3 regions of the Streptomyces sp. NPDC001920 genome follow, and region 1 is predicted to be linked to each of the others. Evidence: riboswitches for the same ligand, from Rfam matches in the RefSeq annotation. Region 1 holds a riboswitch; each other region holds the start of a gene.
The links. Region 1 has a riboswitch for cobalamin ahead of ACWCPI_RS25045 (energy-coupling factor ABC transporter permease). Riboswitches for the same ligand answer to the same signal wherever they lie in the genome.
Positions count from the first base shown of each region.

Region 2: it holds a riboswitch for cobalamin, as region 1 does, so the genes downstream of both, ACWCPI_RS21550 (ribonucleoside-diphosphate reductase subunit alpha) here and ACWCPI_RS25045 (energy-coupling factor ABC transporter permease) in region 1, are expected to answer to the same signal.
Region 3: it holds a riboswitch for cobalamin, as region 1 does, so the genes downstream of both, ACWCPI_RS36280 (cobalamin biosynthesis protein) here and ACWCPI_RS25045 (energy-coupling factor ABC transporter permease) in region 1, are expected to answer to the same signal.

Region 1 is NZ_JBSFEP010000014.1:234,749-244,429, reverse strand. It holds gene ACWCPI_RS25070 (CocE/NonD family hydrolase) at 1-1,386, opposite strand, end outside; gene ACWCPI_RS25065 (S66 peptidase family protein) at 1,518-2,453, opposite strand; gene ACWCPI_RS25060 (prolyl oligopeptidase family serine peptidase) at 2,450-4,414, opposite strand; gene ACWCPI_RS25055 (M20/M25/M40 family metallo-hydrolase) at 4,420-5,727, opposite strand; gene ACWCPI_RS25050 (M55 family metallopeptidase) at 5,720-6,553, opposite strand; cobalamin riboswitch at 6,654-6,839, shown strand; gene ACWCPI_RS25045 (energy-coupling factor ABC transporter permease) at 6,870-7,571, shown strand; gene ACWCPI_RS25040 (energy-coupling factor ABC transporter substrate-binding protein) at 7,568-7,948, shown strand; gene cbiQ (cobalt ECF transporter T component CbiQ) at 7,955-8,704, shown strand; gene ACWCPI_RS25030 (ATP-binding cassette domain-containing protein) at 8,701-9,567, shown strand; gene ACWCPI_RS25025 (APC family permease) at 9,680-9,681, shown strand, end outside.
Region 2 is NZ_JBSFEP010000012.1:88,870-98,550, forward strand. It holds gene def (peptide deformylase) at 1-161, shown strand, start outside; gene cyc1 (epi-isozizaene synthase) at 420-1,505, shown strand; gene ACWCPI_RS21530 (bifunctional albaflavenone monooxygenase/terpene synthase) at 1,502-2,881, shown strand; gene ACWCPI_RS21535 (helix-turn-helix domain-containing protein) at 2,913-3,878, opposite strand; gene ACWCPI_RS21540 (hypothetical protein) at 3,971-4,210, shown strand; gene ACWCPI_RS21545 (ribonucleotide-diphosphate reductase subunit beta) at 4,123-5,133, opposite strand; gene ACWCPI_RS21550 (ribonucleoside-diphosphate reductase subunit alpha) at 5,133-7,502, opposite strand; cobalamin riboswitch at 7,628-7,752, opposite strand; partial or broken gene ACWCPI_RS21555 (GNAT family N-acetyltransferase) at 7,805-8,071, opposite strand; gene ACWCPI_RS21560 (ATP-binding protein) at 8,168-9,681, shown strand, end outside.
Region 3 is NZ_JBSFEP010000031.1:23,176-32,856, reverse strand. It holds gene ACWCPI_RS36315 (ABC-F family ATP-binding cassette domain-containing protein) at 1-1,222, opposite strand, end outside; gene ACWCPI_RS36310 (VOC family protein) at 1,479-1,892, shown strand; gene ACWCPI_RS36305 (hypothetical protein) at 1,906-3,303, opposite strand; gene ACWCPI_RS36300 (alpha/beta hydrolase) at 3,510-4,637, opposite strand; gene ACWCPI_RS36295 (class II aldolase/adducin family protein) at 4,733-5,416, opposite strand; gene ACWCPI_RS36290 (anion permease) at 5,863-7,095, shown strand; gene ACWCPI_RS36285 (hypothetical protein) at 7,141-7,362, shown strand; cobalamin riboswitch at 7,552-7,691, shown strand; gene ACWCPI_RS36280 (cobalamin biosynthesis protein) at 7,800-8,735, shown strand; gene ACWCPI_RS36275 (cobyric acid synthase) at 8,738-9,681, shown strand, end outside.

The DNA of each region.
Region 1 (9,681 bases):
GAGGTGGGTGCCCGGGGTGTCGTACGGCGCCGGGTCGGGGAGCCCGAGCATGCCGTACAGCGAGTTCTCCGAATGGCTCGTGGGGACCGGCCAGTTGGTGTACGTACGGCTGCCGCGGGCCACCTCGGCGCGGTGGTCGACGAGCTTGCCGTCGCCGGAGAGGTGGAGCGTCCGGTTGGGCGTGGGGACGCGGTCGGCGGTGGCGTAGGTGCGGTCCGGGTCGGTGATCCAGTCCCTGCGGTAGGCGAAGGCGGGCCCGGTGTCGACGCTGTTCCCGCGCAGGTGGCGGTCGAACCAGGCGAGGATGCGCCGGCCGACGTAGCTGGTCTCCAAGTTGCCCTGCGCGAGGTTGAGTTCACCGGTGGCGGGTGCGGTGAGGCCGCCGCTGTGGCCCCAGGACTGCCAGATCATCTTCGTCGGTGTGCCCTGGGCCTTGAGCGTCCGGTACGTCGCCGTGGCCTCGTTGAGGTTGAAGAGGCTGTCGGCCTGGCCCTGGACGAGGAGGGTGGGCGCCTTGACGCGGCTCAGGTAGGACACCGGCGAGACGCTGCGCGCGTAGGAGAGCAGTTCGGCGGTCTGTTTCGCCGGGTAGCGGCCGGAGTTGAGTGTGCGGATCGTCTCGCAGGCCCTGGTGACGAAGTGCAGGCAGGCCAGGGCGTTGATGCGGGAGGGGTCGAGGTTCGGCTCCAGCAGGGGCTGGCCCTCGCCGATGAGGTAGAAGCCGTTGGCCCACTGCCACTTGAAGGCGCCGGGCACGCCGCCGCTGCCGACGGCGTTGTTCGGGTCGAGGGAGTAGGCGAGGTCGTGCCACGTGATCATCGGTACCAGCGCGTCGACGCGCCGGTCGACGGCGGCCGTGGCCAGCTGGACGGCCCCGCCGTAGGAGCCGCCGATCATGCCGACGCGTGGGTCGCCGGGTGCGTCGAGGGTGACGAAGTCGGCTCTGGTGCCGTCGTCCGCGGCGCGTCGGCCGCCGAGGAAGTCGACGAGCTGCGAGGCCGCGGCACCGTCGATCCTCGGGTCGTCCAGCGAGATCAGGCAGCCGGACCGGCCGAAGCCGAGCCCGGAGTAGACGAGGGAGACGTATCCGCGCTGGGCGAAGGCCCTGCCGATGGCGTCGGTCGAGCCGTCGGACTTGCTGCCGCCGAAGCCGTTGGTGGCGAGCACGGCGGGCGCGCGGTGGCCGCGGTCGGCCCCCGTCGGACGGTACAGGTCGGCGTCGACGGCGCAGGTCCGGCCTCCCGCCTGGACGGTGAACCTCAGTGCGGTGACGGTGAACCGGCCGTCCGCGGCGGCGGCCGGGGCGGTGAGCGCGAGGGGTGCGGTGAGCGTGGCGCCGAGGACGAGAGCGAGAAGGGCTCGGGATCTGGGCACACGACGGGACACGAAGACCTCCACACTGAGGGCAACCCTGCATACCGACCGGTAAGTACCAGCCGTTGTCATGGTGTGACACGTGTCAGAGCGGGTCAATCGGCGGGGCGGGGATTTCTTGACGGCTATTCAGCGCAGGCGGCTCAGCGCAGTGCCGGTTCGTCGAGCGTCAACGTTCCCGCGTCGGCGTCCAGTTCGGCGCTCACCCCGAAGGGTATGGTCAGCGCACCCTCGCCGTGCCCGAACCCGAACTCCTCCGCGACGGGCACACCGAGGCCGCCGAGCCGGTCCAGGAGCAACGCCCGCACCCGCTCGTACGGCTCGCACTCCTGCCAGGAGCCGAGCAGCACCCCGCGCACGCCGTCGAACAGGCCGGTGCGCAGGAGTTGGGTCAGATAGCGGTCCAGCCGGTACGTCTCCTCCCCCACGTCCTCCAGGCACAGCAGCCCGCCGCGCGCGGAGGTCCGGGCGTGCGGGGTGCCGGCCTCCGCGGCGAGCAGGCACAGGCAGCCGCCGAGCGTGACCCCCCGCGCCCGGCCCGGAACGAGGGGCGAGCCGGTGGAGGTGATCGTGCGCACCGACTCCGGTTCGAACAGCGTGGCCTTCAGATGCTCCTGCGCCCGCGCGTTCTTCAGGAAGTCGGTGCCCGCCGCCATCGGCCCGTGGAGGGTGGCCAGGCCCAGCCGGGTGGCGAACGCCTCGTGCAGCACGGTGATGTCGCTGAAGCCGACGAACACCTTGGGTCCTGCGGCGCGCATCGCGTCCCAGTCCAGCAGGTCGGTCATCCGCTGCGCCCCGTATCCGCCCCGGGCGCACAGCACGGCGTCGACCGACGGATCGCACCAGGCACGCTGCAGATCGGCGGCCCGGTCGGCGTCCGTGCCCGCCAGGTAGGCGAAGTCGGTGTGCCGGTCCAGCACATGGGGGGCCACCACCGGGTCGAGGTCCCAGCCGCGCAGCACGTCGAGCCCGGCCTGCAGCCGCTCCTCGGGGACGGGCCCGCTGGGGGCCACGACCGCCACGCGGGCGCCGGGGGCGAGCCGGCGTGGCCGGACGAGGGGGCGTACGGCCGGGGTCACCGGGTGAGCTCCAGGTTCGGGACGCCGGGCGGGTTCAGGCCGAACACCTGGGCGTACAGGGAGAGTTCCGACTCCAGGACGCGGATCGTCGTCTCCGCCCGCCGGAATCCGTGGCCCTCCCCCTCGAAGGCGAGATAGGCGTGCGGCACCCGGCGCCCCTCCAGGCGGGCCAGGAACCGCTCGCACTGGGCGGGCGGGCAGATCACGTCGTCCAGGCCCTGGAGCAGCAGGAAGGGCACGGTGAGGCGGTCGGCGTGGGCGGCGGGCGAGCGCTCGGCGTATCTGGCCGGCACCTCGGCGAGCGGGCCCACGAGGGTTTCCAGGTAGTGGGACTCGAAGTCGTGGGTCTCACCCGTGCCCCAGCCGGCCAGGTCGAGGATCGGGTAGAGGATCGTGCCGCAGGCGTAGACGTCGGTCGTGGTGAGGGACGCGGCCGCCGTCCAGCCGCCCGCGCTGCCGCCGCGGATGGCGAGCCGGGCGCGGTCGGCGGTGCCCTCGTCGGCGAGGGCGAGCGCCACGGCCGCGCAGTCCTCGACGTCGACCACGCCCCACTGCTCGCGCAGCCGGTTGCGGTACGCGCGGCCGTAGCCGGTGGAGCCGCCGTAGTCGACCTCGGCGACGCCGATGCCGCGCGAGGTGAAGTAGGCGATGGTCAGGTCGAGCACGAGGGGCGCCCGGTCGGTGGGGCCGCCGTGCGCCCGGACGACGTACGGCGGCGGGGTGTCCGCGGGGGCCACGCAGGTGGGGTTGTGCGGCGGGTAGATGTGGGCGTGGATCTCGTCCCCGCCGGGGCCGGTGAAGGTGCGGATCTGCGGCTCGGGATAGTAGGCGGGGTCCACGGCGTCGTCGTGCTCGGCCCCGATCACCCGGGATCTGCCGGTGCAGGTGTCGAGTTCGACCACCTCGTAGGCGCTGCGCGGACTGGCACCGACGGCGATCACGCGTTCTCCGTGCGCCGCGAGCGTCGGCGCGATCTCGGTCCACGGCCCGGCCGCGTCGACGATCTCGCCGGTGTCCGGATCGAGGATCCCGAGGGCCGTCGAGCCACGGCCGTGCACGACCGCGACGAGTCCGTCCGCCAGCGGGGCGAACCAGCGCAGACCGAGTTTCCACAGCGCCCCGCCGAACTCCTCCTCGCGCGGGCACAGGGGCGCCCCGTCGCGGTAGAGGTTCCACCAGCCGCTGCGGTCGCTGACGTACAGCAGGCGGCCGTCGTGCGACCAGTCGACCTGGGCGATCGACTCCTGCGGGCCCCCGGCGACGGTCCGCGGGCCGTCGAGGGTGCCGTCGGCCCCGACGTCGGCGACCAGCAGCTCCGTGCCGTCCCAGGGCATGCGCGGATGGTCCCAGGCCAGCCATGCCGCGCGCCGCCCGTCGGGCGAGATCCGGGGGCCGGTGACGAACCGGTGCCGGTCGTCGGTGAGTTCCCGTACGGCACCGCGGTCGTCGGCGGCCGAGCCGTCCAGGGGTACGGCGGCCAGGACGCGCCGCACATCTGCGGGCCCCTCCCCCGTGAACTCCTCCAGTACGCACCACACCTCACCGTCGTCGAGCCGCAACAGCGGCTCCGCCCAGCGCAGTCCACCGCCCACCGCGGACACGGGGGTGAGCGGACGCGGGTCGCCGCCCTCCTCGTACCGGTAGAGCCGCTGGTCGGCGAAGTCGGCGAAGACGACGAGCGGCCGGCCCTCGACCATCGCGCCCGCCCAGGGCTGCCCGCCGTACTCGACGACCCGGCTGCGCACGTTCCACGGGGCGGGCAGGACCGACTCCTCACGGCCGTCGGTCCGGCGCCGTACCAGGGTCCGCCGGCCGCCCTCCGTCGGGCGCGGCTCGGTCCACCACGCCTCGTCCCCCACGAAACCCACGTACTCGGGACGACCGTCGTGCGCGGCGGCCAAGGCCGCGTCGATGGGCGAGGGCCAGGAACCGTAGGCCAGTGTCCGCACTGTCTCCCCCACCCCGCCTAGGCCGTCCGCAGGAAACGGTCGAGCACCCGGACGCCGAAGTGCAGCGCCTCCACGGGCACCCGCTCGTCGACGCCGTGGAACATGGCCCCGTAGTCGTACCCCTCCGGCAGCTTCAGCGGGGAGAAGCCGTATCCCGTGATGCCGAGCCGCGAGAACTGCTTGGCGTCCGTGCCCCCGGACATGCAGTACGGCACCACGTGCCCCTCGGGCGCGAACTCCTCGACGGCGGCGCGCATCCGGGCGTAGGTCGGTGAGTCGACCGGCGCCTGCAGGGCGACGACCTCGCGATGGAGGTACTCCCAGTCCACGTCGGGTCCGGTGAGGCGGTCGAGGGTCTCGTCGAACTCCTCCTCCCCGCCGGGCAGACAGCGCCCGTCGATGTGGGCGACGGCCTGCCCGGGGATCACGTTCACCTTGTAACCCGCCTCCAGCATGGTGGGGTTGGCGCTGTTGCGGACGGTCGGCTCGACGAGCCTGGCCGCGGGGCCGAGCTTCTTCAGCAGGCCGTCCACATCGTCCAGATCGGCGTCGAGGCCGTACAGCGCGGCGAGTTCGGTGAGACAGGCCCGGACCGTCGGGGTCAGCCGCGGCGGCCACTCGTGCTCGCCGATCCGGGTGACGGCCGCGGCGAGGCGGGTCACCGCGTTGTCCCGGTTGGGCAGGGAGCCGTGCGCGGCCCGTCCGCGGGCCGTGAGCCTGAGCCAGGCGGTGCCGCGTTCGCCCGCCGCGATCGGGTAGATCTGCCGCCCTCCGCCGTCGTGGAAGGTGAACGCGCCGGACTCGCTGACGCCCTCCGTGCAGCCCTCGAACAGCCCGGCGTGCCGGTCGGCGAGGAACCCGGCGCCGTCCTCGGCGCTGGCCTCCTCGTCGGCGGTGAAAGCGATCACGACGTCGCGTCGCGGCCGGACGCCCTGCCGGACCCAGGCCCGCACGACGGCCAGGATCATCGCGTCCATGTTCTTCATGTCGACGGCACCCCGGCCCCAGACGACCCCGTCGCGGATCTCCCCGGAGAACGGGTGCACGCTCCAGTCGGCGGCCTGCGCGGGCACCACGTCCAGATGACCGTGCAGGAGCAGCGCGTCGGCCGACGGGTCGCTGCCCTCGAAGCGGGCCACGACGTTCGTACGGCCCGCGGTCCGCTCCAGCAGCGCCGGCTCCAGGCCCGCCTCGGCCAGCCGGGCCGCGGCGTACTCGGCGGCGGGGCGCTCGCGGCAGTCCCCGCCGCCGCGGTTGGTGGTGTCGATCCTGATGAGGTCGGAGGTGAACGTCACGACCTCGTCCAGTGCCAGCTGGTCAGCCATACTGCTCCTCCACCGCCGCCGAGGCGATCGTGGTCACTGCCTTGAAGGTACGGATTCCCGCGTACATGTGCTCGCTCGTGTACGCCACCTTCCGCTCCCCGGTCCGTTCCACACCCGGGACGACGGTGACGGCCATCGCCAGGTGCTCGGCGTCGAACTCGACGGCGACCGTGAACGGCCCCGCGTGCACCGGTTCCTGACGGACCGCCAGCGAGGCGGCCTCCTTGGCCGCGGCGCGGATGCCGGCGGCCGTCCTGGCCGGCGTACGGCACACCGCCGCGTACCGCGAGACATGGTCCTTGACGGCGACCTTCAGCGCCCCGGGCGCGTACCCGAGCGCGTCCTCGCAGGCCACGTCGTCGCCCGTGACGAGCACGACGGGAACGCCGTACTCGGCGGCGACGTGCGCGTTCAGCAGCCCCTCGCTCGCGCGGACGCCGTTCAGCCACACCCCTGTGATCTGGTTCGCGAGGTAGGTGTGGGCGAGGACACCCTCCATCCCGGCGCCCGCGTGGTAGCCGACGAAGGCGATCCCGTCCACGTCGCCGTGCTGGACGCCCTCGACCATGGAGAGTTCCTTGTGCCGGCCGGTGAGCATCTCCGCCCGCTCGTCGAGCCGTTCCAGCAGCAGGTTGCGCATGGACCAGTGCGCCTCGTTGATGACGACGGCGTCGGCGCCCCCGTCGAAGAATCCCCGCACGGCGGCGTCGACGTCCGAGGTGAACATCCCGCGGCACCGCTCCCACTGAGGCGTCCCCGGCAGCACGTCCCCCGGCCAGGTCACGCCGGTGGCGCCCTCCATGTCGGCGCTGATGAGGATCTTCATGTTCCGTCACGTTACGCGCCGAGGGGGAAACCCGCCATGAAGCGGGCGAACGCCACTTTCACGCCCCCGGGGCCCGCTTGTCAGCCACCCGGTGCGGGCACTACTGTCACCACGCCTTGGTGAACGGGAAATCCGGTGTGATGCCGGTGCGGCCCTCGCCACTGTGAATCGGGAAGTCCGGCTCCAGCCCTCACGGGCAGCCACTGGGTCCCTCGGGACCCGGGAAGGCGGAGCACGGGCGGTGGTACCCGTCAGCCAGGAGACCGGCCAAGGCACGTCAACCATCCACGAGGTGCTGGAGAGGGTCTGCTGAGCCATGCACATAGCCGAGGGTTTCCTGCCTCCGGCGCACGCGGTCGCCTGGGGCGTAGCGTCGGCGCCGTTCGTCGTCCACGGAGTCCGTTCACTCACCCGTGAGGTCAGGGAGCATCCCGAGAGCACCCTGCTCCTCGGCGCCTCCGGAGCCTTCACCTTCGTCCTGTCCGCGCTCAAGCTGCCGTCGGTGACCGGGAGCTGCTCCCATCCCACCGGCACGGGGCTGGGCGCCATCCTGTTCCGGCCCCCGATCATGGCGGTCCTGGGCACGATCACCCTGCTCTTCCAGGCCCTGCTGCTCGCGCACGGCGGTCTGACCACGCTCGGCGCGAACGTCTTCTCGATGGCGATCGCCGGGCCGTGGGCCGGGTACGCCGTCTACAAGCTGCTGCGGCGTTTCGACGTGCCGCTGATGGTCGCCGTCTTCTTCGGCGCGTTCGTCGCCGACCTGTCCACCTACTGCGTCACCAGCGTCCAGCTGGCGCTCGCCTTCCCCGACCCGGGCAGCGGATTCCTGGGCGCGCTCGGCAAGTTCGGTTCCATCTTCGCCGTCACGCAGATCCCCCTCGCGGTGAGCGAGGGTCTGCTCACGGTGCTCGTCATGCGGCTGCTGGTGCAGTCCAGCAAGGGCGAACTCACCCGGCTGGGCGTGCTCCTCGCCAAGAAGCAGTCCCGGACCGAGACGGAGGCGGCGGCCCGATGAGCAAGAACACCAGGATCAACCTCGTGCTGCTGCTCGTGGTGGCCGCGCTCGCCGTGCTGCCGCTGGTGCTCGGCCTCGGCGACCACAAGGAGGAGCCGTTCACGGGGGCCGACGGTGAGGCCGAGTCGGCGATCACCGAGATCGAGCCGGACTACGAGCCCTGGTTCTCCCCCCTGTACGAACCGCCGTCCGGTGAGATCGAGTCGGCGCTGTTCTCCCTGCAGGCGGCGCTCGGCGCCGGAGTGCTCGCCTACTACTTCGGTCTGCACCGGGGGCGGCGGCAGGGTGAGCAGCGGGCGCTGGAGCGGGAACGGGACCGGGAGACCGGGAGCGTCCCGAGCGGCACCGCCGGGAAGCCGTCGCCCGAAGGGGACTGAGCCCGCGTGCTGCCGATCGACGCGGCGGCGCACAGCAGTCGCTGGCGCCGCCGCCACCCCGTGGACAAGGCCGTGCTCGGGCTGGGTCTCACCGCGCTCGCGATCTCGTTGCCGCCCTGGCCGGGCGCGGCCCTGGTGCTGGTCACCGCCCTCGTGGTGCTGCTGGGTCCCGCGGGGGTGCCGGGGCGCCGGCTGTGGCGGGCGTACCGGGTGCCGCTGGGCTTCTGCGTGACCGGCGCGGTGACCCTGCTCGTCCAGGTCGGCGGACCGGGCGGCTTCGTGTCCCTCGCCGACGGCGGTCCGCTGCGCGCCGGGGAACTGCTGCTGCGCACCTCGGCGGCCTCCCTCGGGGTGCTGCTGTTCGCCTTCACCACCCCGATGTCCGATCTGCTGCCCCGGCTGGTGAAGGCGGGGGTGCCCGCGCCGGTGGTCGACGTGGCCCTGGTGACGTACCGCATGAGCTTCCTGCTCCTGGACTCGGTGCGCCGGATCCGGGAGGCCCAGGCGGCCCGGCTCGGGCACATGAGCCGAGCCGCGGAGTGGCGTTCGCTGGCCGGGCTCGGCGCCGTCGCCTTCGTGCGCGCCTTCGACCGTGCCACCCGGCTCCAGGCAGGGCTCGCCGGGCGCGGGTACGACGGCACCCTGCGCGTCCTGGTGCCCGAGGCCCGGGTCTCCGTCCGTTTCACGGCCTGGAGTTGCGTGCTGCTCGCAGCGCTGGCCGCCCTCACCCTCGTACTGGAGAAGGCCCTGCCATGAGCGAGCCCACCGCCCTGGTCGCCCTGCGGGGCGCGTCCTACGCCTATGAGGACGGCCCCCTCGTCCTCGACGGCCTCGACTTCGACGTGCACGAGGGGCGCGCGCTGGCGCTGCTCGGGCGCAACGGCACCGGCAAGACCACGCTGATGCGGCTGCTCAGCGGCGGGCTGCGCCCGCACGAGGGCCGCTTGACGGTGGAGGGTTCCCCGGTCACGTACGACCGCAAGGGGCTGACCCGGCTGCGGACGACCGTCCAGCTGGTGGTGCAGGACCCCGACGACCAGCTCTTCGCGGCGTCCGTCGCCCAGGACGTCTCCTTCGGCCCGCTGAACCTCGGCCTCACCGACGCCGAGGTACGGGCGCGGGTCGACGAGGCGCTCACCGCCCTGGACATCACCGCGCTGGCCGACCGCCCCACGCACCTGCTGTCGTACGGGCAGCGCAAGCGCACCGCCATCGCGGGCGCGGTGGCGATGCGGCCGCGGGTGCTGATCCTGGACGAGCCGACCGCCGGCCTCGATCCCGACGGCCAGGAACGCCTGCTGGCCACCCTCGACGGGCTGCGCGCGGGCGGCACCACGGTGGTGATGGCCACCCACGACGTCGACCTCGCCCTGCGGTGGGCGGACGACGCGGCGCTCCTGACGCCGTCCGGTGTACGCACCGGCCCCGCGCCCGCGATGCTGGCCCGCACCGACCTCCTCCAGCAGGCGGGCCTGCGGTTGCCCTGGGGTATCGCGGCCACCCAGGTGCTCCGCACGCACGGCCTGCTGGACGAGGCGGCGCCCGGCCCGCGCAGTCCCGCCGACCTGGCCGTCATGGCTCGGGCCCAGACCCCGCCCGCGGTTCCCGCCGACGGCTGACGTTCCCGTACGAGCGCACTCGGGTGATACACCCCGCGCTGGTAAGTCCAAGACGCGCTGGCCCCCGTGCCTCCCGGTTTCATGTGGTCGTACACGACCGAAGCGAGGGAGCAT
Region 2 (9,681 bases), on a different contig from region 1:
AGGTGCGTGGCACCGGCTACTTCGCGCGGTGTTTGCAGCACGAGACGGATCACCTCTACGGCTACCTCTACATCGACCGCCTCTCCAAGCGGGAGCGCAAGGACGCGCTGCGGCAGATGGCCGAGAACGAGCCCCGCTACCCCGTGGTCGCCAACGACTGAGGTTCGCTCGAAGCCCTCTCAAGTCGCTTACGTACGGCGCCCGTTCAGGACCCTCGTCCTGGGCGGGCGCCGTTCGCATGTCCGTCGCACGTTCGATCCCGTACCCGCAGATACCGATCCTGGGGGGTAGTGAATGAAGCAAATGCGTTCCCAGATCAGTCAGTTGTGGTGCTGAATGGAAGTGCGGGGATACGCAACGGCGCACGCCCGGCACAGCGGGACCGCGTGCGCAGGCGGCGGGCTGAGAGGGGTTTGTTCGTGCATGCTTTCCCACAGGGCACCACATCGACACCGACGGCGGTCGCGGTACCACCAGCGCTCTCTCTCCCGGTGATCGAAACGGCGTTTCCCAGGCGGCTCCACCCGTATTGGCCCAGACTCCAGGAGAAGACCCGCACCTGGCTCCTCGAAAAGCGGCTGATGCCGGCCGACAAGGTTGAAGAATATGCCGACGGCCTTTGCTATACGGACCTCATGGCGGGGTACTACATCGGAGCCCCCGACAACGTCCTCCAGGCGATCGCGGACTACAGCGCATGGTTCTTCGTCTGGGACGACCGGCACGACCGGGACGTCGTCCACCACCGCCGGGCCGCCTGGCGACGGCTGCGCCTGCGGCTGCACGCGGCCCTCGACTCCCCCGGGGACCATCTGCGCCACGGCGACCCGCTGGTCGCGGGGCTCGCCGACAGCATGGTGCGGCTGTACTCGTTCCTGCCCCGCACCTGGAACGCCCGGTTCGCCCGGCATTTCCACGCGGTGATCGAGGCGTACGACCGGGAATTCCGCAACCGCACCGAGGGGCGTATTCCCACCGTCGCGGAATACCTCGCACTGCGCAGGCTCACCTTCGCGCACCGGATCTGGACCGACCTGCTGGAGCCGAGCGCCGAGCTGGAACTCCCGGACGGTGTGCGAAAACATCCGGCATATCGGCGGGCGGCATTACTCAGTCAGGAATTCGCCGCCTGGTACAACGATCTGTGCTCGCTCCCGAAGGAAATCGCGGGGGATGAGGTGCACAATCTCGGAATCAGTCTCGTCGTGCATGAGGGGCTGACTCTGGAAGAGGCGGTGGCAGAAGTCAGGCGGCGCGCCGAGACCTGTGTCTGCGACTTCCTGGACGCCGAGCGGGACGCCCTGGAATTCGCCGACTCCCTGGCCGACGGCACCGTCCGCGGAAAGGAACTCGGTGCCGCCGTGCGGGCCTGCGTCGGCAATATGCGCAACTGGTTCAGCTCGGTCTACTGGTTCCACCACGAGTCCGGCCGGTACCGGATCGACAACTGGGACGACCGGTCCACGCCCCCGTACGTCAGCGACGAAGCGGCAGGTGGGAAATGACCGTCGAGTCCGTGAAGCCCGAAGACCGGCCCCGTTCGTCTTCGGAGCTGCGGGAACCGCCCCTTGCCGGCGGTGGGGTTCCGCTTCTCGGCCACGGCTGGAAGCTGGTCCGTGATCCGCTGGCCTTCATGACCGCGCTCCGGGAGCACGGCGACGTCGTACGTATCAAGCTAGGTCCGAAGGCGGTGTACGCCGTCACCACCCCGGACCTCACCGGCGCGCTGGCGCTGAGCACCGACTTCGAGATCGCCGGACCGCTGTGGGAGTCCCTGGAAGGCCTGCTCGGCAAGGAGGGCGTGGCCACGGCCAACGGCCCCCGGCACCGCCGCCAGCGGCGCACCATCCAGCCCGCCTTCCGGCTCGACGCGATACCCGGGTACGGGCCGATCATGGAGGAGGAGGCGCATGGGCTGACCGAGCGCTGGAAACCCGGCGAGACGATCGAGTGCACCTCCGAGTCCTTCCGTATCGCCGTGCGGATCGCGGCCCGCTGTCTGCTGCGCGGCGCCTACATGGACGTGCGGGCCGAGCGGCTGTGCGCCGCGCTCGACACCCTCTTCCGTGGCATGTACCGGCGGATGGTGATCCCGCTCGGGCCGCTCTACAAGCTGCCCCTCCCGGCCAACCGCGCATTCAACCGGGCTCTGGCCGATTTCCATCTCCTGGTCGACGAGATCGTCGCCGAACGCCGGGCATCCGGTCAAAAGCCGGACGATTTGCTGACGGCATTGCTGGAGGCCGAGGACGAGAAAGGCGACCCGATCGGGGAGCAGGAGATCCACGATCAGGTCGTCGCGATACTCACCGCGGGCGCCGAAACCGTGGCCTCCACGATCATGTGGCTGCTTCATGTCCTCGCGGACCACCCGGAACACGCCGACAAGGTGTGTGCGGAGGTCGAATCCGTCACCGGTGGCCGTCCTGTGGCATTCCAGGACGTCCGCAAGCTCGGGTACACGAACAATGTCGTCGTGGAGGCGATGCGTTTGCGCCCGGCGATCTGGATTCTGACGCGGCGAGCGGTGGCCGACACATCCCTCGGTGGCTATCGCATTCCAGCCGGGGCCGACATCGTCTACAGCCCCTACGCCGTCCAGCGTGACCCGAAGTCGTACCCGGACCACCTCCGGTTCGACCCGGACCGCTGGCTTCCGGAGCGTGCCAAGGAAGTGCCCAAATACGCCATGAGTCCGTTCGGGGTCGGCAACCGCAAATGCCCGAGCGACCACTTCTCCATGGCCATGCTGACGCTGCTCACGGCGGCGCTGTCCGCCAGGTACCGGTTCGAGCAGGTGCCCGGTTCGAACGACGCGACCCGGGTGGGTATCACGCTGCACCCGCACGAACTGCTGCTGAGGCCGCTGCCCCGGCACTAGTGCCGGGGGCCGGGCGGTTCGAGGGGCCGGTTCAGGCGGCGGCCGGCCCCTGGAAGGTCCTCCGGTAGGCGTTCGGGGTCGTCCCGAGCGCCCGTACGAACTGGTGCCGCAGCGCGGCCGCCGTACCGAACCCGGTCCGACCGGCGATCGCGTCCACCGTCTCGTCCGTCACCTCCAGCAACTCCTGCGCCAGCAGAACCCGTTGGCGCAGGAGCCAGCGGTAGGGAGTCGTGCCGGTCTCCTGCTGGAAGCGGCGGGCGAAGGTGCGCGGGGACATGTGCGCGCGCTCGGCGAGCTGCTCGACGGTGACCTCCTCGTCGAGGTGCCGCTCCATCCACGCCAGCACCTCACCGACCGTGTCGCACGAGGAGCGGGGCAGCGGGCGCTCGATGTACTGGGCCTGCCCGCCGTCCCGGTGCGGCGGCACCACCATGCGCCGGGCGATCTTGTTGGCGACCTCGGGCCCCTGCTCCTGGCGCACGATGTGCAGACAGGCGTCGATGCCGGCGGCGGTGCCGGCGCTGGTGATCACCGAGCCCTCGTCGACGTAGAGCACGTCCGGTTCGATCACCGCCTTCGGGTTGCGCCGTGCCAGCTCCTCGGCCTGCCGCCAGTGCACACTGCACCGCCGCCCGTCCAGGAGCCCGGCCGCGCCCAGCACGAAGGCGCCGGAGCACACGCTGAGCACGCGCGCGCCCCGGTCGACAGCCCTGACCAGGGCGTCCAGCAGCCGGGGCGGATAGTCACGGGTGACGTAGCCGCTGCCGGCCGGCACGGCGATCAGGTCGGCTGTCTCCAGCCGCTCCAGACCGTACGGCGTGGAGACGGAGAGCCCGCCCACATGCGTTCCCAGCGTCGGCCCTTCGGCCGAGACGACGGCGAAATCATAGGTGGGCAACCCCTCGTCACTACGGTCGATGCCGAAAACCTCGCACACGACACCCAATTCAAAGGGATGCACACCGTCGAGCAGGACGGCGACCACGTTCCTCAGCATGCTGCCAGTGTGCCTCGCCACTGGCAGTAAATCGAGGGTCTACGGCAGTCCTGCCACTGTTCGTAAGGAGTGTCCGACGCGACAGTGGTGTCATGACTACCGCACAGACAGAAGGACTGCTCGCCATGGTCGCCGTGCTCGGCATGTTCGCCCTCCTGATCCTCCCGTCAGTGATCGGGATCGTGCACGACCGGCGCATCGACCGCCAGATCAGGGAGGCCCAGGAGCGCGACAAGGAACGGACTCAGAAGTCCTCGTCCAGGTCGACGGTGCCCTCCACCGCCACCTGGTACGCCGACGGACGCCGCTCGAAGAAGTTGGTCAGCTCCTGAACACCCTGGAGCTCCATGAAGGAGAAGGGGTTCTCGGAGCCGTACACCGGAGCGAAGCCGAGGCGCGTCAGACGCTGATCGGCGACGCACTCCAGGTACTGCCGCATCGAGTCGGTGTTCATGCCCGGGAGGCCGTCACCACACAGGTCGCGCGCGAACTGCAGCTCGGCCTCGACGGCCTCCCGCAGCATGTCGGTCACCTGCTGCTGGAGCTGGTCGTCGAAGAGCTCCGGCTCCTCCTTGCGGACGGTGTCCACGACGTCGAAGGCGAAGGACATGTGCATCGTCTCGTCGCGGAACACCCAGTTGGTGCCGGTGGCGAGGCCGTGCAGCAGGCCCCGGCTGCGGAACCAGTAGACGTACGCGAAGGCGCCGTAGAAGAACAGGCCCTCGATGCACGCGGCGAAGCAGATCAGGTTCAGCAGGAAGCGACGCCGGTCGGCCTTGGACTCCAGCCGGTCCAGCTTCTCCACCGAGTCCATCCACTTGAAGCAGAACCCGGCCTTCTCGCGGATGGAGGGGATGTTCTCCACCGCCGCGAAGGCGGCGGCGCGGTCCTCCGGGTCGGGCAGGTAGGTGTCCAGCAGCGTCAGATAGAACTGGACGTGCACGGCCTCCTCGAACAGCTGGCGCGACAGATACAGGCGCGCCTCCGGGGAGTTGATGTGCTTGTACAGCGTCAGCACCAGGTTGTTCGCGACGATCGAGTCACCCGTCGCGAAGAAGGCCACCAGACGGCCGATGAGGTGCTGCTCGGCGGGGCTGAGCTTGGCGAGGTCGGCGACGTCCGAGTGGAGGTCGACCTCCTCCACCGTCCAGGTGTTCTTGATGGCGTCCCGGTAGCGCTCGTAGAAGTCCGGGTAGCGCATGGGGCGCAGAGTCAGCTCGAAGCCGGGGTCGAGCAGGTTCTGGTTGCTGGGCATTACTGGCAGGCCTCGCAGGACTCGGGGTTTTCCAGGGAGCAGGCGACGGCGTCGGGCTCGGCGGCCTGCTGCACGGGGATGGTCTTCTCGGGCTGAGCCTGGGCTTGTGCCGCGCGGGCGATACGGGTCGCGGGGCGCGAGCGCAGGTAGTACGTCGTCTTCAGGCCCGACTTCCAGGCGTACGCGTACATCGAGGAGAGCTTGCCGATGGTCGGCGTCTCCAGGAAGAGGTTCAGGGACTGGGACTGGTCGAGGAACGGGGTCCTGGCCGCCGCCATGTCGATCAGGCCGCGCTGCGGGATCTCCCACGCGGTGCGGTAGAGGGCGCGCACGTCCTCGGGGATCCAGGCGAAGCCCTGCACCGAGCCGTTGGACTCGCGCAGCGCCTCACGGGTACGGGCGTCCCAGACGCCCAGCTGCTTCAGGTCGTGCACCAGGTAGGAGTTGACCTGGAGGAACTCGCCGGACAGCGTCTCGCGCTTGAACAGGTTGGAGACCTGCGGCTCGATGCACTCGTAGACGCCGGCGATGGACGCGATGGTGGCGGTGGGCGCGATGGCGAGGAGGAGCGAATTGCGCAGGCCGGTCGTGGCGATCCGCTCGCGCAGCGCCGCCCAGCGCTCCGGCCAGGTGAGTTCCACGTCGTAGTGGTCGGGGTGCAGCACGCCCCGGGCCGTACGCGTCTTCTCCCAGGCCGGAAGGGGGCCGTTGCGCTCGGCCAGGTCGGCGGACGCCTCGTACGCCGCCAGCATGATGCGCTCGGCGATCCGCGTGGAGAGCCGCTTGGCCTCGGCGGAGTCGAAGGGCAGCCGCAGCTTGAAGAAGACGTCCTGCAGCCCCATCGCGCCCAGGCCCACCGGCCGCCACCTGGCGTTCGAACGGCCCGCCTGCTCGGTCGGGTAGAAGTTGATGTCGACGACCCGGTCGAGGAAGGTGACCGCGGTGCGGACGGTGGCGTCGAGGCGCTCCCAGTCGATGTCGCCGTCGTGCACGAAGGCGCCCAGGTTGACCGACCCCAGGTTGCAGACCGCCGTCTCGCCGTCGTTCGTGACCTCCAGGATCTCCGTGCAGAGGTTGGAGGAGTGGACGACATGGCCCGGCTCGGCGGTCTGGTTGGCGGTGCGGTTGGCGGCGTCCTTGAACGTCATCCAGCCGTTGCCGGTCTGCGCGAGGGTGCGCATCATGCGGCCGTACAGGTCACGGGCCGGGATGGTCTTCTTCGCGAGCCCCGCCGCCTCCGCCTCGCGGTACGCCGCGTCGAACTCCGCACCCCACAGGTCGACCAGTTCCGGCACGTCCGACGGCGAGAACAGGGACCACTGCTCGTCGGCGTTGACCCGGCGCATGAACTCGTCCGGGATCCAGTGCGCGAGGTTGAGGTTGTGCGTCCGCCGGGCGTCCTCACCGGTGTTGTCGCGCAGCTCCAGGAACTCCTCGATGTCGGAGTGCCAGGTCTCCAGGTAGACCGCGGCCGCGCCCTTGCGCCGGCCGCCCTGGTTCACGGCGGCGACCGAGGCGTCGAGCGTCTTCAGGAACGGGACGATCCCGTTGGAGTGGCCGTTGGTGCCGCGGATCAGCGAACCCCGGGAGCGGATGCGGGAGTACGACAGACCGATGCCGCCCGCGTGCTTCGAGAGCCGGGCGACCTGGTGGTAGCGGTCGTAGATGGAGTCCAGCTCGTCCTTGGGGGAGTCGAGGAGGTAGCAGGACGACATCTGGGGGTGCCGGGTGCCGGAGTTGAACAGGGTGGGGGAGGAGGGGAGGTAGTCGAGGCGGCTCATGAGCCCGTAGAGCGCGGCGACTTCGTCGACGGAGCGGGGGGTGTCGTCCTCGGCGAGACCGGCGGCGACGCGCAGCATGAAGTGCTGGGGCGTCTCGACGACCTTGCGCGTGAGGGGGTGCCGCAGGAGGTAGCGGCTGTGCAGGGTGCGCAGGCCGAAGTAGCCGAAGCGGTCGTCGGCGGCCGGGTCGACGAGCGCGTCGAGGCGGGCCGCGTGGATCCGTACGAAGTCGGCGGTCCGGTCGGCGATGAGGCCCTCGCGGTGCCCGACCGCCACCGACTCGGTGAAGGCGGTGACGCCCTGCGAGGCGGCCTCGGCGGCGATGGAGATGGTCAGCAGGCGGGCGGCCAGTCTGCTGTAGGCGGGGTCCTCGGAGATGAGCCCGGCGGCCGCCTCGGTGGCCAGCTCACGCAGCTCCGCCTCGTCGGCCCGGGACGACCGGCCCCGCAGCGCTGCGGCCGCGACCCGGCCGGGGTCGGCGTCGGGGAGGTCGGCGGTCAGCTCGGTCAGGGTCCGCAGCAGCGCGGCACCGGGACCGTCGTTCTCCTGCTCGACCGCTGAAGCCGGTTCGGCTGGCGCGATGGTCACGTGGGGCTCTCCCTCGCTCGGCACGGGGGCCTCGTCGAGGGCAGGGGGCAGCACACGAGCGCACGCGGCGTCGCGTCCACCGGCCCATTCCGCGAGGCCCGGACGTCAGGGGCACACCGGCCGGACGGCCGGGTGCGCTGTCGGCAGGACCTCGGACTGACCATGTGCACGAAACATGCACAAGTACACCGTTGCGGGACAGTTCCGGATTCGCACCGGATTCCCCTGCGGCGACAGCGAGCATGAGCATACATCTTGTGCCGGGCTGTCGTGTCACCCCCAGATGTAGTGTCTCGGTGGTTTCAGAGCGTCAACTCGTAGGTGAGAAGAGTGAGGTCGAGGAGCTCGGGGAGCGGGTTCCGGTCCCGCTCGGGTGTGCGAACGAAGCCCAGGCGTTCGTAGGCGCGGTGGGCGCTGCGCATGGAGCGCTGGGTCGCCAGGGCGATGCGTGCGCGGCCCTCGGTGGCCCTCGCGCGGTCGATGCAGGCCCGCACGAGCGCTTCCCCGGTGCCCCGGCCGTGTGCCGCGCGGTCGAGGGCGGGCATCCGGATCGTCTTTTCGCGCGGGCGGCCGGGTTGCGTGCCGTCCCGCGAGTGATTCCATGGAGGTAGGTGTCGGCGCCCGCGGTCCCTCCGTTCGAGAGCCCTCTCGTAAGGAGACGCATGATGACGAGGGTCGTCCGTCGCCCGCCCGGCAAGGAGCGGCCGCGCAACGCGCCGATGGCGACGCTGGCCCCGAGACGTGCCGGCAGCTGGGTCAGGCGCGGATTCGTGGGCCACTGGCATGCGCTGACGATCCGTCTGGAGGCCCGTCGCGGCACCACCCGCCCCAAGAAGTGGCGCCGATCGGTGTCCTACACCAACGTCACCCGTGCCATCTGGCTGTTGGCCGTCCTCGCGCTGCTCGCCTGGTGCGTGGAGGGCCTGTACATCCTGATCTCGCAGAACACGACGGGCTTCGAGCAGTGGCGGGAGGGCAACGACGGGTTCGACACCATCGTGCGCTTCGTCGGCCCGGTACTGACCGCGTCGGTCGCCGCGACCCTCTTCCTGTTCTGGTGGTACCGGTGGACCAAGCGGCGCTACCTCGCGAAGGCGCGGGGCGATCCGCGCCGACTGGTGCCCACCGCCGGCCCGGACACCGCCGACATCGTGGGCCGCGAGGAGGTCGCCCAGGTCATCGCCGAACGGCTGCGGGAGCGCGACACCCGCAGGCCGTATCTGCTGGTCGGCGGGGTCGGGGTGGGCAAGACCGCCGTCCTGGTCCGGCTCACCGAACTGCTGGCACGGCAGAACGCCGTGCCCGTGCCGATCCGGCTGCGGGACGCGACCGACGGGACCGAACTGAACTTCGAACGCATGGCCAGGCAACGCTTCGCCGACGAGGCGCCCCGGGGCATCCTCGCGCGCGGCAAGATCGACCGGGTCTGGCAGCAGCTGCTCGCCGACGACAAGCCGGTCGTCATCGCCGACGGACTGGAGGAGGCCCTGCTCGGCGACGGTCACGAGCAGAACCGGGACAACATCATCCGGCGGGCCATCGAGCGCGCCCGCGAGGAGAAGCTGCCGCTCGTGATCGCCTCACGGCCGCACAGCCCGCTGGAGAGCACCTCGGCGGCGATCGTGGAGCTGGAACCGCTCAGCGAGGAGGAGGCGCTGCGCTTCGTCCAGGCACACGTCCCGGAGACGGACGAGCGCCGCGTGGACTGGATCGTGGAGACGGCGGAGGTGACCGAATCCCCCGTCTACCTCCAGATCGCCCGGGAACTGCACCGTCACGGAGCCCTGGAGCACGACCGGCCGGACACCGATCCGCAGCACATGAACACCCGCAGCCGGGACCGGGCCACGCTGCGGCTGTGGCTGCTGGAGACATGGGACCAGGCGCTGTGCCGGGGCCGGCTGCGCGAGCACGTGGCACTCACGCCGCGGGAGCGCCGTGACACCCTTGAGGTGGTCTCCGCGCTGGCCTGCGTCGGCCTGCTCCAGGACAAGCTGGAGGTCGGCTTCGAGGAACTGCTGGACACGGACGTCCACCCGGGCCCGGCCCGGCGCGCGCAGGCCAGGGCCGAGCATCTGTGGACCAGCCGGCGCGCCTTCGACCGGTACGGCAGACGCGGCAACGTCTTCTCCGAGTGGCACCGCCAGCAGATCTGGGACGCGCTGTGCGAGCGGCTCGG
Region 3 (9,681 bases), on a different contig from region 1:
CCAGGACCGTGCGGTCGGCGTCCAGGGTCTCGTGCTCCTGGGCGTAGTACCCGATCTTGAGGCCGTGCCCGGGGATGACCGCGCCGGTGTCCGGCTGCTCGACCCCGGCGAGCAGCCTGAGCAGGGTGGTCTTGCCCGCGCCGTTGAGCCCGAGGATGACCACCCTCGACCCCTTGTCGATGGCCAGGTCGACGTCGGTGAAGATCTCCAGCGAGCCGTACGACTTCGACAGGCCCTCCGCCGTGAGGGGCGTCTTGCCGCAGGGCGCGGGATCCGGGAAGCGGAGCTTGGCGACCTTGTCGGACTGCCGGACCTCCTCCAGCCCCGACAGCAGTCGCTCCGCCCGCCGGGCCATGTTCTGCGCCGCGACGGTCTTGGTCGCCTTGGCACGCATCTTGTCGGCCTGGGCGTTGAGCGCGGCGGCCTTCTTCTCGGCGTTCTGCCGCTCGCGCTTGCGGCGCTTCTCGTCGGCCTCGCGCTGCTGCTGGTAGAGCTTCCAGCCCATGTTGTAGATGTCGATCTGAGCGCGGTTGGCGTCCAGGTAGAACACCTTGTTGACGACCGTCTCGACCAGGTCGACGTCGTGGGAGATCACGATGAAGCCGCCGCGGTAGGTCTTCAGGTAGTCCCGCAGCCAGACGATCGAGTCCGCGTCGAGGTGGTTGGTGGGCTCGTCGAGCAGCAGTGTGTCGGCGTCCGAGAACAGGATGCGGGCGAGCTCGATACGGCGGCGCTGACCACCGGAGAGGGTGTGCAGCGGCTGGCCGAGCACCCGGTCGGGCAGGTTGAGCGCGGCGGCGATGGTGGCGGCCTCGGCCTCGGCGGCGTATCCGCCCTTGGTGAGGAACTCCGTCTCCTGGCGCTCGTACTGCTTCAGCGCCTTCTCGCGGGTGGCGCCCTGGCCGTTGGCGATGCGCTGCTCGTTCTCACGCATCTTGCGGATCAGTACGTCCAGGCCGCGCGCGGAGAGGATCCGGTCGCGGGCGAGCACGTCGAGGTCGCCGGTGCGGGGGTCCTGCGGGAGGTAGCCGACCTCGCCGGAGCGGGTGATGGTGCCGCCGGCGGGGATGCCCTCGCCGGCGAGGCACTTGGTGAGGGTGGTCTTGCCGGCGCCGTTGCGGCCGACGAGGCCGATGCGGTCGCCCTTGGCGACGCGGAAGGACGCGGACTCGATGAGGACGCGCGCACCGGCGCGCAGCTCGATACCGGAGGCGGAGATCACGGACAGACTCCAGGGCGGGTGGGTGGCGGGATGGGCGGCTGAGGACGTTCCCGCCGTCTAATGCGCGAGGAGAATGGCCATGGGTTCAGTCTAACGGGACCGTGCAACCACTTTTTCTGGGTTCGCGTGTTCGGATCGGCCACCCCCTCGTCTCCGCCGCCCCCGCCGCCGCGGCGCGGCCGGCGGGCCGTTGTCAGTGGCCGCTGCGAGACTGGGCGGCGGACCGGAACGGACGGATCACAAAGGGGTGATCGGCATGGCAGGCACGAGCGGTGGGCGTCCGAGCATCTTCCCGACGCTGCTGTACGCGGACGCGAAGGCGGCGATCAAGCAGCTCACGGAGGCCTTCGGGTTCACGGAGCTCGCGGTCTACGAGGACGAGGACGGCAAGGTCGCGCACGCCGAGCTGGCGCAGGGCAACGGCGCGGTGATGCTCGGCTCGAAGGGCACCGGCAGCGCCTTCGACAAGGCGATGGAGGCCGCGGGCACGACCGGGGTGTACGTCGTCGTGGACGACGTCGACGCACACCACCGACGGGCCGTGGAGCACGGCGCTCGGATCCTGATGCCCCCGACGGACCAGGACTACGGCTCGCGGGACTACATGGCCCGGGACGTCGAGGGCAACGTGTGGAGCTTCGGCACGTACGCACCCGAGCCGGGCGCCTGAGCCCCGCTCCGGCTCAGCTCCCCCCGGTGTGCACCTGGAAGGCGGCGCGGCGCACGGCCTTCGCGAGGGCGGGGTCGGGGTGCGCGGCGGCGAGCGCGACCAGCACCTGCACGGTGCGGGGGTGTCCGACGGCCCGGACCTCGTCGAGCAGCATCGGCACCGTGGGCTGGACGGCCGACTCCAGGTGGCGCACCAGCATCGGGGCCTCGCCGTGGTCGGCGACGGCGGCGGCGGTGTCGACCCACAGCCAGGTGGCCTCTTCCCTGGTGAGCACCTCATGGGCGTCCTCGGGGTCGACGCCGTCGTGCTCGGCGAGCCACAGCAGGGCGTAGGGCCGCAGGGTCGGCTCGTCGAGGACCTCGCGCACGTCGTGCTCGGCGGGGGCGCCGACGACACGCAGCGCCTCGAAGGCGAGGCCGCGCAGCAGGGCGTCGTCGCCGCGGGCGGCGCCGAGGAGTTCGGTGACGGCGCTGCCGACGGGGCGGGCGGCGAGCCAGGCGCGGTACTCGTCGCGGGCGGCGTTCGGGCGCAGCTGGGCGCAGCCGCGGAGCATGTCCTCGGCCGCGCGCTCGATGTTCCCCGCCGGGCTCTGGGCGGCGACGCAGATCTGCTCCAGCTTGACCCAGACCGCCCAGTTGCCGAGCGGGGTGAGCGTGGCCTGTCCGTCGCCGTAGGTGAGGGCGCCGACGGAGGCGAGGGCGTGCAGGGCCCAGTCGAGGAGGGGGGCGAGGGGGGCGTCCTCGACGCCTGCCGGGGCCGGCTCGGGCTGCGGCCCGTAGGGGATCTCGCATCTCTCGGTGCGCAGTTCGGTGACGCGCTGCTCCAGCAGGTCCAGGAGCTGCTCGACGGGGACCGGCCCGGCGGACAGGTGCAGGAAGGAGAGCACCTGGGGCATGGCCGAGACGACGTCGGGTACGGCGCCGTGCTCCAGCCGCTCCGGTTCCGGGTGGGCGAGCGACCAGGCGTCGAACAGGGCGACCCAGCCGCGCAGGACGGCACTGTCGTCGCGGTCCCAGGCGCGCAGCCGCCAGCCGGGGCGGGCGCTGTCGCCGTGCACCTCGACCAGCCCGGCGAGGCGGGCGGTGTCCCAGTCGGCGCGGACCTGAGCCACGGTCAGGCCCAGGTCCTGGGCCGCGCGTTCGGCGGTCGCGTCGGAGAGGGTGCCCTTGCCGTCGGAGGCGCTGCCGTCCCGGCCGGGGCCCAGGGCGGCGTCGGCCCAGTGGGCGACGCGGGCCGCCGCGGCCAGGCCGGAGCGTGCCATTCTGGCCAGCTCGGACCGGGCCGGTGTGCCCTCCGGGGGGCGCGGTGCGGGGCGGCGTGGGCGCCGCTGGTTCACGGCTCTGGGGGCGGCGGCCAGGGGTCGCGGGCGGACGAGTCGAAGCCTGGAGTCGCGCGGGATACGGGACGTCACGGGTGCAGTCTTCCGGTTGACGGTCCGAAAACCCAAACGGAATGTCACGAGGGGCTACGGGGATGGCCAACGCACAGGGTCCCGCGGGCGGCCGGGGACCGATAACAGGCCAGTGGTCCGGGGTTAAACGGAATCTGCGGCGCCGGATCCTCGCGCTCACGTGGAGCCGCCCCGAGGGCGTCCCCCGGGAGCGGTCGCACGAGCGTTCACATGAGCGGGGTGACGAAGCGGCGCAGCGCCTCTTCGTAGCCCTCGGGGTCGGCGTTCCACATGGCGGCGTGCGGGGCGCGCCGGACCGTGCGGAGGGAGACCAGGTCGGGGTGGGCGGCGGCCAGGCGGCGGGAGAGGCTCCAGGGGGCAACCTCGTCGTCGGGACCGTGGAAGATCAGGGTCGGCACCGGGGGCCGGTCGGGGACGCCCGTACGCATGCCGCGGCCGGCGTGCAGGCCGGTGCGGCCCTGTGCCGCGCGTACGGCGAGGGGCAGCAGCGGGCCGGGGGTGTGGCGGGCCGCGGCGAGGGCACGCAGGGTGGCTTCCCAGCTGAGCACCGGGGAGTCCAGGACGAGCCCGGAGACCCGGTCCCGCAGCCCCGAGTGCTGGGCGGCGCGCAGGGCCATCGTCGCCCCCGTCGACCAGCCGAGCAGGACGAGTTGCTTGGCGCCGTACCGCACGGCGTAGCGCATCGCGGCGTCCAGGTCGCGCCACTCGGTCTCGCCCAGGTGGCCCAGGCCGTCCGGAGGGCGTGGTGCGCCGAGGTCACCTCGGTAGGAGAGGGCGAGGACCGGGAAGTGCCGGCCGCTGAGGAACCCCATGACGTTCATGGCGTGCTCGCGCGTGGTGCCGAGGCCGTGCACGGCGATGACCCAGGTGCCGCGGCTGCCGGGGACGAACCACGCGGGCAGGGAGCCGAGTTCGCCGGGGACGTCGACGTCGGCGTGGTCGAGGCCGAGGGCGGCGGCGGGGTCGCCGACGTATACGTTCGGGGTGAGCCAGACGCTGTCGCCGGGGTCGAGGGTGCCGTGGGTGACACGTTCCAGGCGGCGTACGACGGTGTCGGCGGAGTGCTTCGCCGCGGCGATGACCGGGCCGACGACGGCGTGCGAGCCGTCGCCGGAGAGGCCGTAGGTGCCGGGCCGCAGGGAGGCCAGGTCGCGGGTGAGGGTGATCTGGCCGGCGGCCGTGGCGTGCACGGTGAGCCGGGGTTCGGTGGGCAGGGGCCTGCCGGGAGGGGCCGTCAGGGCGGCACCACTGGCGTACCGCCCGGCGGCGACGCTCGCGACGCCGGCGGCCAGGGCCACGGTGACGGCAGCGGCCGTCGCTTTGACAGTGCGCACGGATCCAGTGTCCGGGCGCGGACGGGGTCGGGCCAGTGGGAGGACGACTCGGGGTGAGGGCCGCCGCCGGACGGACCCCCCACCCGACCCGCGCCTCACCCCCGCTGCCCGTATCCCCGCAACCGCTCCCCCACCTCGGCCACCTGCTCCCCCGACAGCAGGCTCGGCGCGCGGCCCGGCACCGAGGAGGCCGTGAGCCACAGGCGGGACATCCACTCCAGTTGGGCGGTGCGGTCGTAGGCCTGGGCCAGGGTCGTGCCGTAGGCGATGGTGCCGTGGTTCTGGAGGAGACAGGCGGTGCGGTCGGTGAGGGCACGGAGCATGTTGCCGGCCAGCTCCTCGGTGCCGTACGTCGCATAAGGGGCGACCCGGACGGGCCCTCCGAGCGCCGCCGCCATGTAGTGGATCAGCGGCAGCTCGGGAACCAGCGTCGAGACGGCCGTCGCGTGGACCGCGTGGGTGTGGACGACGGCGCCGGCGTCGGTGGCGCGGTACACGGCGAGGTGCATCGGCAGTTCGCTGGTCGGCACCAGGGCACCCAGGACCTGCCGGCCCTCCAGGTCCACCCCGGTCACGTCCTCCGCGGTCAGCCGGTCGTACGGCACGCCGGACGGCGTGACCAGCACGGTGTCCCCGACGCGCACCGAGACGTTCCCGGACGTGCCGACCACCAGCCCGTCGGCCACGGTGCGCCGCGCGGTCGCCACCAGCGCCTCCCAGGCTTCAAGCTCCTCGGGGCGCACCTTCCTGCCTCGCTGTTCCTGCAGCTCCTCAGTCATGCGGCGATCCTGCCAGCCGGCACCCCGGCGCGGCCTGGAGTCCGCCCAGGACGGGGCACCGGATCCGCACGCACCGAGACGCCCGCGTTCCCTTCGGACGGGGTGCGGCGACGACCACGCAGCGTGGACGGCCCGCCACAACCCGTCGAGCGCGGGGACGCCGCCGGCCGGATGGCGCTTCGGACCCCCTGGCGGTGCGACGACGCGGCGGCTGCCGAGTGACCAGAATCTCTTCGGAGGACCGGCGACCCGACCGAGGACGTCCGCCCGGGGGCCACCGACCCCGCCCCGCCCGGGCTGCGCGCCGCCAGGCGGAAGGAGAGCCTCCGCCCCCGTGGGAGAAACCCTCCCTGCCGGACACCGTGCGGCCCGCCCCAGTTCACCTTCCGTTCACTCAGGTTACCTACGTTCGGCAAGCCAATGACCTCGAACGATTGCCTGGGTAAATGGAAAGCTTCTCGCTGATCCTCGCGATTGTGGTGGTAACCGCACTCGCGTTCGATTTCACGAACGGTTTCCACGACACCGCGAACGCGATGGCCACGACCATTTCCACGGGCGCCATGAGGCCCAAGGTCGCGGTGGCCATGTCCGCCGTCCTCAATCTCGTCGGCGCCTTCCTCTCCGTGGAGGTCGCCAACACCATCTCCAAGGGCCTCGTCGACGAGGCCGGCATCCGTCCCGAAGTCATCTTCGCCGCGCTGGTCGGTGCGATCCTCTGGAATCTGCTGACCTGGCTGGTCGGTCTGCCCTCCAGCTCCTCGCACGCCCTCATGGGCGGTCTGATCGGCGCCACCGTCGCCTCGGCGGGCGTCGGCGCGGTCCACGGCGACGTGCTCGTCACCAAGGTGCTGATCCCGGCGATCGCCGCCCCGCTGGTCGCGGGCATCGCCGCGATGTTCGCCACGCGGCTGACCTACACCCTCGGCAAGAAGGCCGACGGCGAGGCGTCCAAGAAGGGCTACCGCGCCGGACAGATCGCCTCCGCCGGCCTGGTCTCCCTGGCCCACGGCACGAACGACGCGCAGAAGACCATGGGCATCATCACCCTCGCCCTGGTCGCCGGCGGCACCCTCGCCCCCGACTCCGACCCGCCCATGTGGGTCATCCTCTCCGCGGGCATCGCCATCGCGCTGGGCACCTACCTCGGCGGCTGGCGCATCATCCGCACCATGGGCAAGGGTCTGACCGACCTCCAGCCGCAGCAGGGCTTCGCCGCCCAGACCAGCGCGGCCACGGTCATCCTGGCCTCCTCCCACCTCGGTTTCTCCCTCTCCACCACGCACTCGGTCTCCGGCGCGGTCATGGGCGCGGGCCTCGGCCGCAAGGGCGGCGTGGTCCGCTGGTCGACGGCGACCCGGATGTTCGTCGCCTGGGGCCTGACCCTGCCGGCGGCAGCCCTGGTCGCCGCGCTCGCGGAGTACGTGACGGGCTTCGGCGCCTGGGGCACGGGCCTGGTCGCGGTCTTCCTGGTCGTCTCCAGCGCCGCGATCTGGAAGATCTCCCGGCGGGAGGTCGTCGACCACACCAACGTCAACGACACCGACGAGCCGGCCGGTGTGGTGACGCAGGCCATGGCCGCCGTGACCGTGCCGCCGGCCCACCCGGTGGTCGAGGACATCACGGCCACGGTCCCGCCCCAGACCTCCGAGTCGACGCCGTCGAAGGCGTCGGTCTGACCCCCACCCGGTTCCTCCTCGCCGGTTACTCAAGGAAGAAGAAGCATGAAGATCGACTGGGCGGCTCTCGGCTCCGTCTTCGGGGTCAGCCTCGTGGTCACGGTTGCCCTGGTGGGCCTGTTCACCCTCGGCATCTCCGGCCTGTCCCGCCGCGAACGTGCGGCGGCCCAGGGCGACTCGGCCGCGCTCGCGGTCACCGGGGCGTACGCCTGCTTCGCGGCGTGCGCGGCGGCCGTGGGCTACGGCATCTACCTGATCGTGGCCTGACACACACGCCGATCGTGGCCTGACGCACAAAGCGCTCATGGCCTGACGCATAAAGCGCTCATGGCCTGAGCAACAGCGCGCCGGAGCGCGCGCCAGCACCCGGGGTGCGAGACGGAACACCGTCTCGCACCTCACGCGTGTGTGGGCCTCCGCACACTCTCCCTCCGCAGGTCAACGGCAAGTTGACGGCCCTTCCGGCCCCGTGGTGGACTGCCGGGGCCATGTACGGCGGCAGAAGAGGAAGCCGGTGCGAATCCGGCGCGGTCCCGCCACTGTCACCGGGGTAGAAAACCCCGGGAGCCAGGAACTCTCGCCGCCGGTCTCGTCGAACCAGGGCGTGGACACCCTGAGTGAGGACATAACGCGATGCTCGGCTGCCGTTCGAGACTGAGGTCCCGCACCAGGGCTCTGCCCTTCCCCGCGGCCGGCTGACGCCGATGCGTGCCGATCGCGTCTTCGCGTACGGTGCCGCCGCCGGACTTCTCGGTGATCAGCTGCTCGGCGACCCCCGCCGCGGGCATCCGGTCGCCGCGTTCGGACGGGCCGCCGCCGCCGTGGAGAGGGTGTTGTGGCGCGACCACCGCGCGTGGGGTGCGCTGCACACCGCCGTGTGCGCCGGTGGCGCCGTGGCGCTGGGCGCCGTCGCCGCCCGCGCCGTCCGCACCTCCCCGGCCGCGTCCGTCGCGCTGACCGGCGCCGCCGCCTGGGCGGTGGTCGGAGGGACGTCGCTGGCCCGCGAGGCCCGGCTCGTCGCGCGTGCGCTGGAGGCGGGGGACGTGGAGGCCGCGCGGGCGCGGCTGCCGCACCTGTGCGGGCGGGACCCGCAGGCGCTGGACGCGGACGGGATCGCGCGGGCCGTGGTGGAGTCCGTCGCCGAGAACACCTCCGACGCGGTCGTGGGGGCGCTGGTGTGGGGGGCCGTCGGGGGTGTGCCGGGGCTGGTCGGCTTCCGGGCCGTGAATACGCTGGACGCCATGGTGGGGCACAAGTCGCCCAGGTACCGGCGCTACGGGTGGGCCTCGGCCCGGCTGGACGACGTGGCCGGGTGGCCGGGCGCACGGCTGACCGCCGTACTCGCGGCACTGGCCGGACCCGATCCGCGGGGTGCCGTGCGCGCCTGGCGGGAGGACGCGGCGAAGCATCCGAGCCCCAACGCCGGGCCCGTGGAGGCCTCGTTCGCCGGGGCGCTCGGGGTGCGGCTGGGCGGGACGCTCTCGTACGGCGGGCGGGTGGAGCACCGGCCCGTGCTGAACACGCGGGGGCGCGCCGTCGGCACGCCCGACGTCGAACGCGCCGTGCGGCTGTCGCGGCGCGTCACCTGGCTCGCGCTCGGCGTGTGCGCCGGAGCCCGGTTGCTGAAGAGGGGGCAATGAGCATGAGCGGTGGTCTTCTCGTCGCCGGTACCACGTCCGACGCGGGCAAGAGCGTCGTCACGGCGGGGATCTGCCGGTGGCTGGTACGGCAGGGCGTCAAGGTCGCGCCCTTCAAGGCGCAGAACATGTCCCTCAACTCGTTCGTCACGCGCGAGGGGGCGGAGATCGGGCGGGCGCAGGCCATGCAGGCGCAGGCCTGCCGGGTCGAACCCACCGCGCTGATGAACCCCGTGCTGCTCAAGCCCGGTGGCGAGCAGAGCAGTCAGGTCGTGCTGCTGGGCAAGCCGGTGGGTGAGCTGAGCGCGCGCGGGTACCACGGCGGACGGCAGCAGCGGCTGCTCGGGACGGTGCTGGACTGTCTGGAGCAGTTGCGGGGCACGTATGACGCGGTGATCTGTGAGGGGGCCGGTTCTCCCGCCGAGATCAATCTGCGGCGGACCGACATCGTGAACATGGGGATCGCCCGGGGCGCCGGGCTCCCCGTGCTCGTCGTCGGTGACATCGACCGGGGTGGTGTCTTCGCCTCGTTCTTCGGGACGGTCGCGCTGCTGTCGCGCGAGGACCAGGAATGTGTCGCCGGGTTCCTCGTCAACAAGTTCCGCGGGGACGTCTCCCTGCTGGAGCCCGGCCTGGACATGCTCCACGACCTCACGGGGCGCCGGACGTACGGCGTGCTGCCCTTCCGGCACGGACTCGGCATCGACGAGGAGGACGGGCTGCGGGTCTCCCTGCGCGGAACGGTGCGGGAGTCCGTCGTCGCGCCGCCCCTCGGCGAGGACGTGCTGCGGGTCGCCGTCTGCGCCGTCCCGCTGATGTCGAACTTCACCGACGTCGACGCCCTGGCCGCCGAGCCGGGTGTCGTGGTGCGGTTCGTGGACCGTCCGGAGGAACTTGCCGACGCGGACCTGGTGGTGATCCCCGGCACCCGGGGAACCGTCCGGGCCCT